4 regions of the Halomonas tibetensis genome follow, and region 4 is predicted to be linked to each of the others. Evidence: predicted binding sites of a transcription regulator. Region 4 holds the regulator's gene; each other region holds the start of a gene.
What was found. The regulator FNR, encoded in region 4, switches genes on or off when oxygen is low (the NO sensors DNR and NnrR bind a similar motif). The targets are predictions, from matches to a motif close to TTGATNTANATCAA.

Region 1 (2,200 bases), on a different contig from region 4:
CAACGGCCAACAGATTGGGCGCCAGAGCGGTCAAGAACAGAGAGCTGGTGACGCAGGTCGAGGCGATCGCTGTCCACATCAGGAAACTGCCGATGCGCTTGCTGCTCGGATCGTTCGGGTGCGAATCGTAGAGTTCGGGAAGGTTACGCACCACTGGGTAGATGGTGCCCCCGCTACGCGCCGTGTTGGAAGGCGTGAAGGGAGCCAGCACCGCGTCAGCCAGCATCACCGCATATCCCAGGGTCAGCGTCCTGCGCCCCATGGTCTTGACCAGCCATAGGGCGATCCGGCGCCCCAGCCCGGTTTTCTCGTAGCCGAGGGCGAACATAAAGGCGCCAAAGATCAGCCATACCGTCGAATTGGTGAAGCCGGACACCGCCCATGAAAAAGCCCGCCCGGAGGAACTGAATCCAGGTTCGGCCAGTTGCTCGGGAGAGAACAGTACCCATGGAGCCAACAGCGCCGCGACGACAATGCCGATAAGACCAATCACCGCTCCTGGCAATGGCTCGAACACCAGCCCGACGACAACGCCCAGAAAGATCGCAAAGAAATACCAGGCATGGGGAGCCAACCCGGCGGGCACTGGCATCAGCGCCACGATGATGGCCACGATGAACGGTGCAAGCTTCATTAGGTATTTCATGAGTATGCTTCCCATTAAGCCCCTTGAAAAAAGGGGCTGGTGAGTCAGGTTCATGGAAAAATTAGTTGATCCTGAGCAAGGTTGCCTGCTCTTTCAACTAAGGTGTTATGTGATGACGCCTTATCCTGCCCAGGAACGCCTATCATCCAGTTAATCAGGTCTAGCCGGCAATCGATCATCGGGGAGAACCATGCGAGAACAGGACATTGACATCGTTATCGTGGGGGGCGGAGGTGCCGGCTTGCGAGCGGCGATCGCTGCTGCCGAAAGCGCCAGAAAAGAGAACCGTCAGCAGCGCATCGTAATGCTCTCGAAAGTCTATCCCATGCGATCCCACACAGTGTCGGCAGAAGGTGGTGCCGCCGCTGTGACCAGTGCCGAGGACAGTTTGCAGGCGCACTTTGACGATACGGTTGCAGGGGGTGACTGGCTCGCCGAACAGGGCGTCGTTGACTATTTCATTCGCCACGCTCATCGGGAGCTGGTGCAGATGGAGCGCTGGGGCTGCCCCTGGAGTCGCAAGCCGGATGGTTCGGTTCAGGTACGGCGCTTCGGCGGCATGAAAACGGCGCGGACTTGGTTTGCCGCCGACAAGACCGGTTTCCACATGCTGCACACCCTGTTTCAAACCTCGTTGAAGTATCCTGAAATCGAACGTCTGGACGAGTATTTCGTGCTCGATCTCGCGGTCGTCGACGGCGCGGTGGCCGGGGTCATCGCGCTTGAGATCGCGACCGGTGAGCTGATTCTGTTGCGCGCCAAGTCGGTGATCCTGGCGACGGGCGGGGCGGGCCGCCTGTTCCGCTTCAATACCAATGCCGGCATCGTCACCGGAGACGGCATGGCTATGGCCTTTCGTCATGGCGTTGCTCTGCGGGATATGGAGTTTGTCCAGTACCATCCGACCGGGCTTCCAGGGTCCGGCGTGTTGATTACCGAGGCGTGCCGTGGCGAGGGTGGCATCCTGGTGAACAAGGATGGCTACCGCTACCTGCAGGATTACGGACTCGGCCCGGAGACGCCCCTGGGCGAGCCGCAGAACAAGTACATGGAGCTGGGGCCACGCGACAAGTTATCCCAAGCCTTCTGGCAGGAGCAGCAGGCGGGGCGAACCGGCAAGTTTGGCGACAGCGACGTGGTCTACCTGGACCTGCGCCATCTGGGCAAGGAGTATCTGCATGAGCGTCTTCCGTTCATCTGTGAACTTGCCAACGTCTTCATCAATGTCGATCCGGTGAATGAGCTCATCCCGATTCGACCGGCGGTGCATTACACCATGGGGGGAATAGAAACCGACGCCAATTGCGAGACCGGCATCAAGGGACTGTATGCCGCTGGCGAGTGCGCCTCAGTGGGGCTTCACGGGGCCAACCGTCTGGGCTCGAATTCCCTCTCCGAGTTGCTGGTCTTCGGGCGCCTGGCGGGAGAGCAGGCTAGCCAGCGCGCAGCAACGGTCGCCTTTGCCGACAGCCGTGTCCCGGAAGAGCAGGCGCAATACCAGAAGAACCGAATAGCGCAGCTGTATGACGCTGAAGGCGAGGAAAACTGGGTAGA
Region 2 (2,200 bases), on a different contig from region 4:
GCCGAATCTACATGGGCCTCGGTGCCGGCATGGTCATCAGCGATATGATCGATGACTTTTCCCTGTCCCCCTATACCGTGATCATCTTCATGCTATTCAGCTTCTTCCTGCTGGGCATGTTCCTGGATGACTTCGCCATCCTGTTCATCACGGTGCCGCTCTACGTGCCCATCGTGCGCGAACTGGGCTTCGACACCACCTGGTTTGCGGTGCTCTTCATCCTAAGCATGCAGTCCGCCTACCTGACGCCCCCCTTCGGCTACAACCTGTTCTACATGCGATCGGTCGCCCCGAAGTCCATAACGATCGTGGATATCTACCGCTCCGCCCTGCCCTTTGTCGCCCTGCAGATCCTCGGCCTGGCGTTGATAGTCGCCTACCCGAGCATCGCTCTCTGGCTGCCCGGCCTGCTGTTCTAGGCCATCCGCGGAGTGCCTCGCGGCACCCCGCGGACGACCGGAGCCCGCCATGAGCGTGCCACCAAAACATCATCGAATCGACACTGGCAAAATCGCCAAACAGCCGCCATAGTGTGCATGTCGCAATCGCCCACTGGAGCATCATGAGTACTGCACGTCACACCCACGGCGCGGATCTTTCCGACCCCCCGCGAAGTAGCCCTGACCTCGACGTCAGGGACCTGGAAAAACGCTCACGCCTCATGCGCATCGTGAGCCGGCTGATCGCCGTATCAGACCTTGGTTGCCGAGACATTGCCCGACGCGCCGGCCTGCCGGCCCAGAAGGTCAGCGATCTGCTCTCCGGCCGCATCGAGCATCTATCGGTCGAAGAGTTGCAGCTTCTCCACCGCACCATCGATCGACAGCCCACCTCGCACTGACGCCGTCGCACCCCATTCAAATCGCACGCCCCGACGATGTCCCGTTGGGGCGTGTGCGTTTATGGGTCGTTTTTTCCCGCCAGAGACTTGCGCGAACATTACGCGAACATTAAGAGCATGCTAACAATCTCTTGATTCATATCAAGCGCCCCGACCTTGGTCGAAGGTAATCTTTCCGGTGTCATCCTTCTTTACCGCCGCAGGGCAATTCCCCGCGACACCCAGCCACCGGAGGCGCCATGGATCATATTCGCCGCTCCCTTCTCGGCCAGTTGGCCCGCCTCAGCGCGGGTGCCGCCCTGATACCGCTTTCAAGCGTTGCCAGCGCCGGAATCAACAGCCAGCCGCCGCGCCGAGAAGGCGATCCCACCAAGCGCTACGGCATGCTCATCGACCTGCGCCAGTGTATCGGCTGCCAGGCCTGCACCGTATCGTGCCATATCGAAAACGACGCCCCGCTGGGCAAGTTTCGCACCACCGTTTCCCAGTACGAGGTGGAGCACCAGGAGACCGGCGAGCTGGCCACCTTCATGTTGCCGCGCCTGTGCAACCACTGCGAAAACCCGCCCTGCGTGCCGGTCTGCCCGGTGGAAGCCACCTTTCAACGCCAGGACGGCATCGTGGTGGTAGACAGCGACCGCTGCGTGGGCTGCGCCTACTGCGTCAACGCCTGTCCCTACGACGCACGCTTCATCAACGACAAGACCCAGACCGCCGACAAGTGCACCTTCTGCGCCCATCGCCTGGAAGCCGGCCTGCTGCCGGCCTGCGTGGAGAGCTGCGTGGGCGGCGCGCGGATCATCGGCGACATGCGCGACCCGGAAAGCCAGATCAGCCGCATGATCGCCGAGCACCGCGACGCGCTCATGGTGCTGCAGCCTGAAAAGAACACCCTGCCCCAGGTCTTCTATCTCGGCATGGACGAGCGCTTCACCACGCGCCCGCTCGCCGAGCCGGTGGCCCTGGAAGTCCTCGATCCCCAAGGCAAGGAGATGGGTTATGAATTCCATGGCCATTGAGCTGCTCGCTCCGCGCTACGCCATCGCCTGGTACCCCTGGGCCGTGCAGTACTTCTTCCTGATCGCCATCTCCTACGCCACTCTGTGGCTGGCCGCCCCGGCGCTGGTGTTCGGCAAGGAGAAGTGGCTGCCTACCGCGCGCCTCGCCCTGCTGGCCTGCCTGACCACCACCCTGGTGGCCCCGGTGGCGCTGCTCGCCGACCTTCACCAGCCGCTGCGCTTCTGGCACTTCTACGCCTTCTCCACCTCGAGCTCCTGGATGTCCATCGGCAGCCTGATCCTGCCGCTCTACGTGGTGGGCGTGCTTGTGCTCAGCTGGCTGGCCTGGCGTCCCGCGCTG
Region 3 (2,200 bases), on a different contig from region 4:
CGGCTGCAGCAGCAGCCAGATTGCCAGGACGCCGCCGACAAGCAGGGTCACGGCCTCGCTCCACCACCGCTGTCGAAGGGACATTGCAAGTCTCATCTCCGCTCTCCTTGTCAGTTCCCCTCAGTCAAGACGATTCCTGGCGATCTTGCGAGCTGCTCACGCTGCACCGCATTAACAGTTGTACACCATGCTCGACAGGCGCGGCTTTTTTTGCGGTCAAATGCCAATGCCTTATAGGAATCTCAGGCAGCAAGGGCTATGGGCGTCATCGGAAATCTTTACAAGACTTTTGCAAATATCGTTTATATAGTACTTTTTGTACAAGTTTTGCCTCTTTAGGCTCCACGAGTCCGCTACGATAGACGAGAGGAACGCCCTGATGAAAACGCCCAACCTCCTGACCGTTACCGTGATCGCCGCCGGCTATGTGGTCGTGAGCCAAATGGCCCTGGCCCAAGCGGGCATAGACAACGTTGATCAGATGCTTGCCAACCAGCTGGTCAACCACCACCCCATGGCCGTCACGAACGTCCGAGCACAGCCTTATGTGCGCGCAAGTCTCCACTACACCCACTTGTCCGAGGACGAGTTACTCGGCTTCGATATGCATTACAGCCATGGGGCCGTCGGTCAACTGGGCATGGATCTGGCCGTATCACCGGGTCTGATGTTGAACGGCTTCATCAGCTACGCCGACGTCTCGCCCGACTCGCGCCTTAACAAAATCGGCAAAGCCAACATTGACCCCGTGACCATTGGCGGAGGCATCACCTACCGCTTCTGATCGAGAGCAGGTACTTAGCGGTGCAGGCCAGGTCTCGATACGGCTCGTGCTGCAATGCAGGATCCTTGCTCTGGATCAATATCGCAGTGTCGGATGCTGATTAAAATAGGATTATCGATCGACAAGATGTCGACTGTCAGTTGCTAGACTTAAGCAAAAAGCCAGTCATAGAACAACCACCCATGGCTCTAACGAAGGAGTTGCCCCATGCGCAAGACCCTCCCCACTCTGCTCGCCGCCGGCCTTGCCGCTGCGACTTTCACCACCAGCACCCAAGTCTTGGCCTATGGCGCAGGTGACTTCTTTACACGCCTGGGCGTGGCCAAGGTGGCTCCCAAGAACGACAACGGTTCGTTGGTTAACGGCGCCGTCGATGTGGACGTACAGGACGATACCGGTTTCGCCTTTACTCTGGGCTATCGCTTCCACGACAAAATCGGCGTCGAGCTGCTGGCGGCCGAACAGTTCGAGCATGACATCGAGCTTAGCGTGGGTGGTAGTGTGGCGGATGTTGCTTCCACCAAGCATCTACCGCCGACTCTGACCGTGCAGTACTACCCCTTGGGCGGTACAGAAGCTCTGGTGCAGCCCTATGTAGGGGTGGGCGTCAACTACACTATTTTTTCCAGTGAGAAGAGTGGCCTTGGTGACCTGAGCCTCGACGACTCATGGGGTGCCGCCGGCCAAGTGGGCGTGGACCTGCTGATCAATGATAACTGGGCGCTCAATGCCGCTGCCTGGTACATTGATATCGAAACCGATGCAAGCCTCAACGGCAACGATATCGGATCCGTCAAGATCGACCCCCTGGTGGTGATGGGCGGCGTCAGCTACCGCTTCTGATCTTCCCAGCTGAGCAGGTGCACAGGGCCCGCCATTGGCGGGCCCTGTGCGTTTTGTAACAGGCGCATAACATCAGTTCTCGGTCACCAGACGATCAATCGTTTTCACGGCCTGGATCAGCATCAGCCGTTCGACACCCCCTACCCCGGACTGAGCCAGCCAGGCCTCTACTGCTGGAGCGACGTCGCACTTGGCCGGCATCGGCGCTCGGGTCTCCACCAAGGTCTCCAGGCGCACGATGAACACGAAGCGCAGCCACTGGGGAAGCGCCATGGTATCGGCGCAGAATGGCTCGATACTCTCGAAGGCGATGGGGTCAGGCTTTGCCATTCGCCACTGATCGGTGGCGCGCAGGGTGGCCTCCAACTCGCGCAGGGCAGCCGCCAGTTCGTGGTGAACGCTCATTGTGACGTCCTCGCATGCATGAAAAATACCATTATCCCTGCGCGCTACTTCGCCGGCCACCCCATCGGCCATCCCACGGCTACACCACATGCTATTTCCCACCGAACATTGTTCTCCAGGGCTTATCTAGTTCACCAGGGCTTATCTACCCAGCGTGCTCACCGGGTT
Region 4 (2,200 bases):
CGGATTCAGCCTCGAGTACTGACCGAGTCGCTGGTGGACGAGGCCGAGCGCCTTGGTTTCCACTCGCTCAACCTGGACCTGATCGTGGGCCTGCCGCTGCAGACGCCCGAGGGTTTCGGCGAGACGCTGGATCAGGTGATCGCCATGGCGCCGGCACGCATTACCCTGCGCCGCTACGCCCACCTGCCTCGGCGCTACCGACCCCAGCGCGAAATCCACACAAAGGATCTGCCCGAAGCGGCGGCCCAGCTGGCGATCATGAGAGAGGCACGCGACCGACTCGCCGCTGCCGGCTATGTGCCTCTCGGGCTCGGTCAGTTTGCCCGCGCGGATGACAGCCTGGCGCTGGCCCTGGAAGAGGGCCGCCTGGCGCGGGACCTGCAGGGCTACACCCCCTACCCTCCAGTTGATCAGATCGGTCTCGGCGTCGCCGCCATCAGTCGGGTCGGCGACACCATTACCCGCAACGCCATGACCCTGACCGACTATGAAACTGCGCTGGACGCAAGCAGATTGCCCGCGGAGGTCGGCCACCGACTGGACGCCACCCAGCGCATGCGACGCGACGCCATAGAATCGCTCGCCTGCCGGCATGAGCTGGACCTCACCGCGCTGTCGAAGGCCCACGGGCGCGACGCCGCCGAGGCCATGGCCCATGCCCTGCAGCGCCTGACCCCGCTCTGCCAGGCGGGGCTGCTGGAGCGCCGCGGCGAGTGCCTGAGGGTGACACCCGAGGGAGTCTGTTCCCTGGCCCGCCTCCTCGACGTCTTCGCCTCCCGGGCCTCACCGATGTCGTGAGCCGTCGGTCTTACTGACCTACCTCCTTGGAGGTGGTTTGCCCTGCCCGTAGAATCCTCCATACTGTCCGCCATGATCACGATCAAGGAGAAGGCGGCCATGCCTGATAGCCTGACCGGACGGCGGCGCTCCGTGCTGCATGAAACTCGCTGCCAGACCTGCAGTCTGAGCTCGCTGTGCCTGCCACTGGCACTCGAAATTCAGGACATGGATCAGTTCGACGCCATCATTCGTCGGCGCGCACCTCTCAAGAAGGGCGAGACTCTCTTTCGCCAGGACAGCCCGTTCACCAGCGTCTATGCGGTACGTTCGGGCAGCCTTAAACAAGTGACCACCGAGGGTAGCGGCGACGACCAGCTCACCAACTTCTATCTGCCCAGCGAGCTGGCGGGCCTGGACGGCATCGACGAGGACCACTACCCCGGAACAGTGATAGCGCTGGAAACCACCACCGTCTGCGAGATTCCCTTCGACCGGCTGGATCAGCTATCGGAGTCTCTGCCCGAGCTACGCGGCCAGCTCTACAAGAGCATGAGCAAGGAGTTGCGCGCAGACCGCCGCATGATGCGCCTGCTGTCACGCAAGACCGCCGACCAGCGACTCGCCAGCTTCTTCGCGGGACTTTCCGACCGTTTTCGCCGACGCGGTTACTCCCCCTACAGCTTCCGCCTCTCCATGTCGCGGGCCGACATCGGCAACTATCTGGGACTGGCCGTGGAGACCGTCAGTCGAATTCTCGGTCGGTTCCAGAGCCAGGGCCTAGTTGAGGTCTCTGGCCGCGAAGTACACATCCTCGATCTGGAATCCCTTATTCTGGTTGCCGAGGAAGAAGGGGCAAAATAGCGCTTACGACTCGTTGAGGAGATCGATCCTGCTGGCCAACACTCGCGCCTGCTTCTCTTCCAGCCCGGCGAAGTCGAACAGCTCGCGGTCGGCAAGCTGCGACGGGGCCACATTGGTTACCGCCTTGAACATGCTCTCCAGACGGCCGGGGTGTTTACCTTCCCAATCGGCGAGCATTTCCTTGACCACCTGACGTTGAAGGTTGGGCTGGGAGCCGCAAAGATTGCAGGGAATGATTGGAAATTCCATCAGCCGCGCATACTCGGCGATATCGGCCTCCCGGCAATAGGCCAGCGGGCGGATCAGAATGTTCTTGCCATCGTCGGCAAGCAGCTTGGGTGGCATAGCCTTGAGGCTGCCAGCGAAAAACAGATTGAGGAACAGCGTCTCGAGGATATCTTCGCGATGGTGACCCAGGGCAACCTTGGTGGCGCCGATCTCTTCCGCAAAACCATATAGAGAGCCGCGTCGCAGCCTCGAGCAGAGTGCGCAGGTGGTCCTGCCCTCTGGAGTCTTCTCCTTGACCACCGAGTAGGTATCACGCTCGAGGATGCGATAC

Region 1: the regulator FNR is predicted to act here: its motif matches at 712-725, upstream of frdA (fumarate reductase (quinol) flavoprotein subunit).
Region 2: the regulator FNR is predicted to act here: its motif matches at 973-986, upstream of dsrO (sulfate reduction electron transfer complex DsrMKJOP subunit DsrO).
Region 3: the regulator FNR is predicted to act here: its motif matches at 850-863, upstream of ACFODV_RS12875 (OmpW/AlkL family protein).

Annotation. Positions count from the first base shown of each region.
Region 1 covers NZ_JBHRSQ010000009.1:22,331-24,530, reverse strand. Annotated here, with positions in the region: gene ACFODV_RS06355 (anion permease) at 1-634, opposite strand, end outside; gene frdA (fumarate reductase (quinol) flavoprotein subunit) at 837-2,200, shown strand, end outside.
Region 2 covers NZ_JBHRSQ010000004.1:157,123-159,322, forward strand. Annotated here, with positions in the region: gene ACFODV_RS00915 (TRAP transporter large permease) at 1-419, shown strand, start outside; gene ACFODV_RS00920 (XRE family transcriptional regulator) at 563-841, shown strand; gene dsrO (sulfate reduction electron transfer complex DsrMKJOP subunit DsrO) at 1,081-1,860, shown strand; gene nrfD (NrfD/PsrC family molybdoenzyme membrane anchor subunit) at 1,841-2,200, shown strand, end outside.
Region 3 covers NZ_JBHRSQ010000017.1:53,351-55,550, reverse strand. Annotated here, with positions in the region: gene ACFODV_RS12885 (hypothetical protein) at 1-96, opposite strand, end outside; gene ACFODV_RS12880 (OmpW family outer membrane protein) at 380-784, shown strand; gene ACFODV_RS12875 (OmpW/AlkL family protein) at 992-1,627, shown strand; gene ACFODV_RS12870 (YqcC family protein) at 1,700-2,032, opposite strand.
Region 4 covers NZ_JBHRSQ010000007.1:249,164-251,363, reverse strand. Annotated here, with positions in the region: gene hemN (oxygen-independent coproporphyrinogen III oxidase) at 1-798, shown strand, start outside; gene fnr (fumarate/nitrate reduction transcriptional regulator Fnr) at 898-1,641, shown strand; gene ttcA (tRNA 2-thiocytidine(32) synthetase TtcA) at 1,645-2,200, opposite strand, start outside.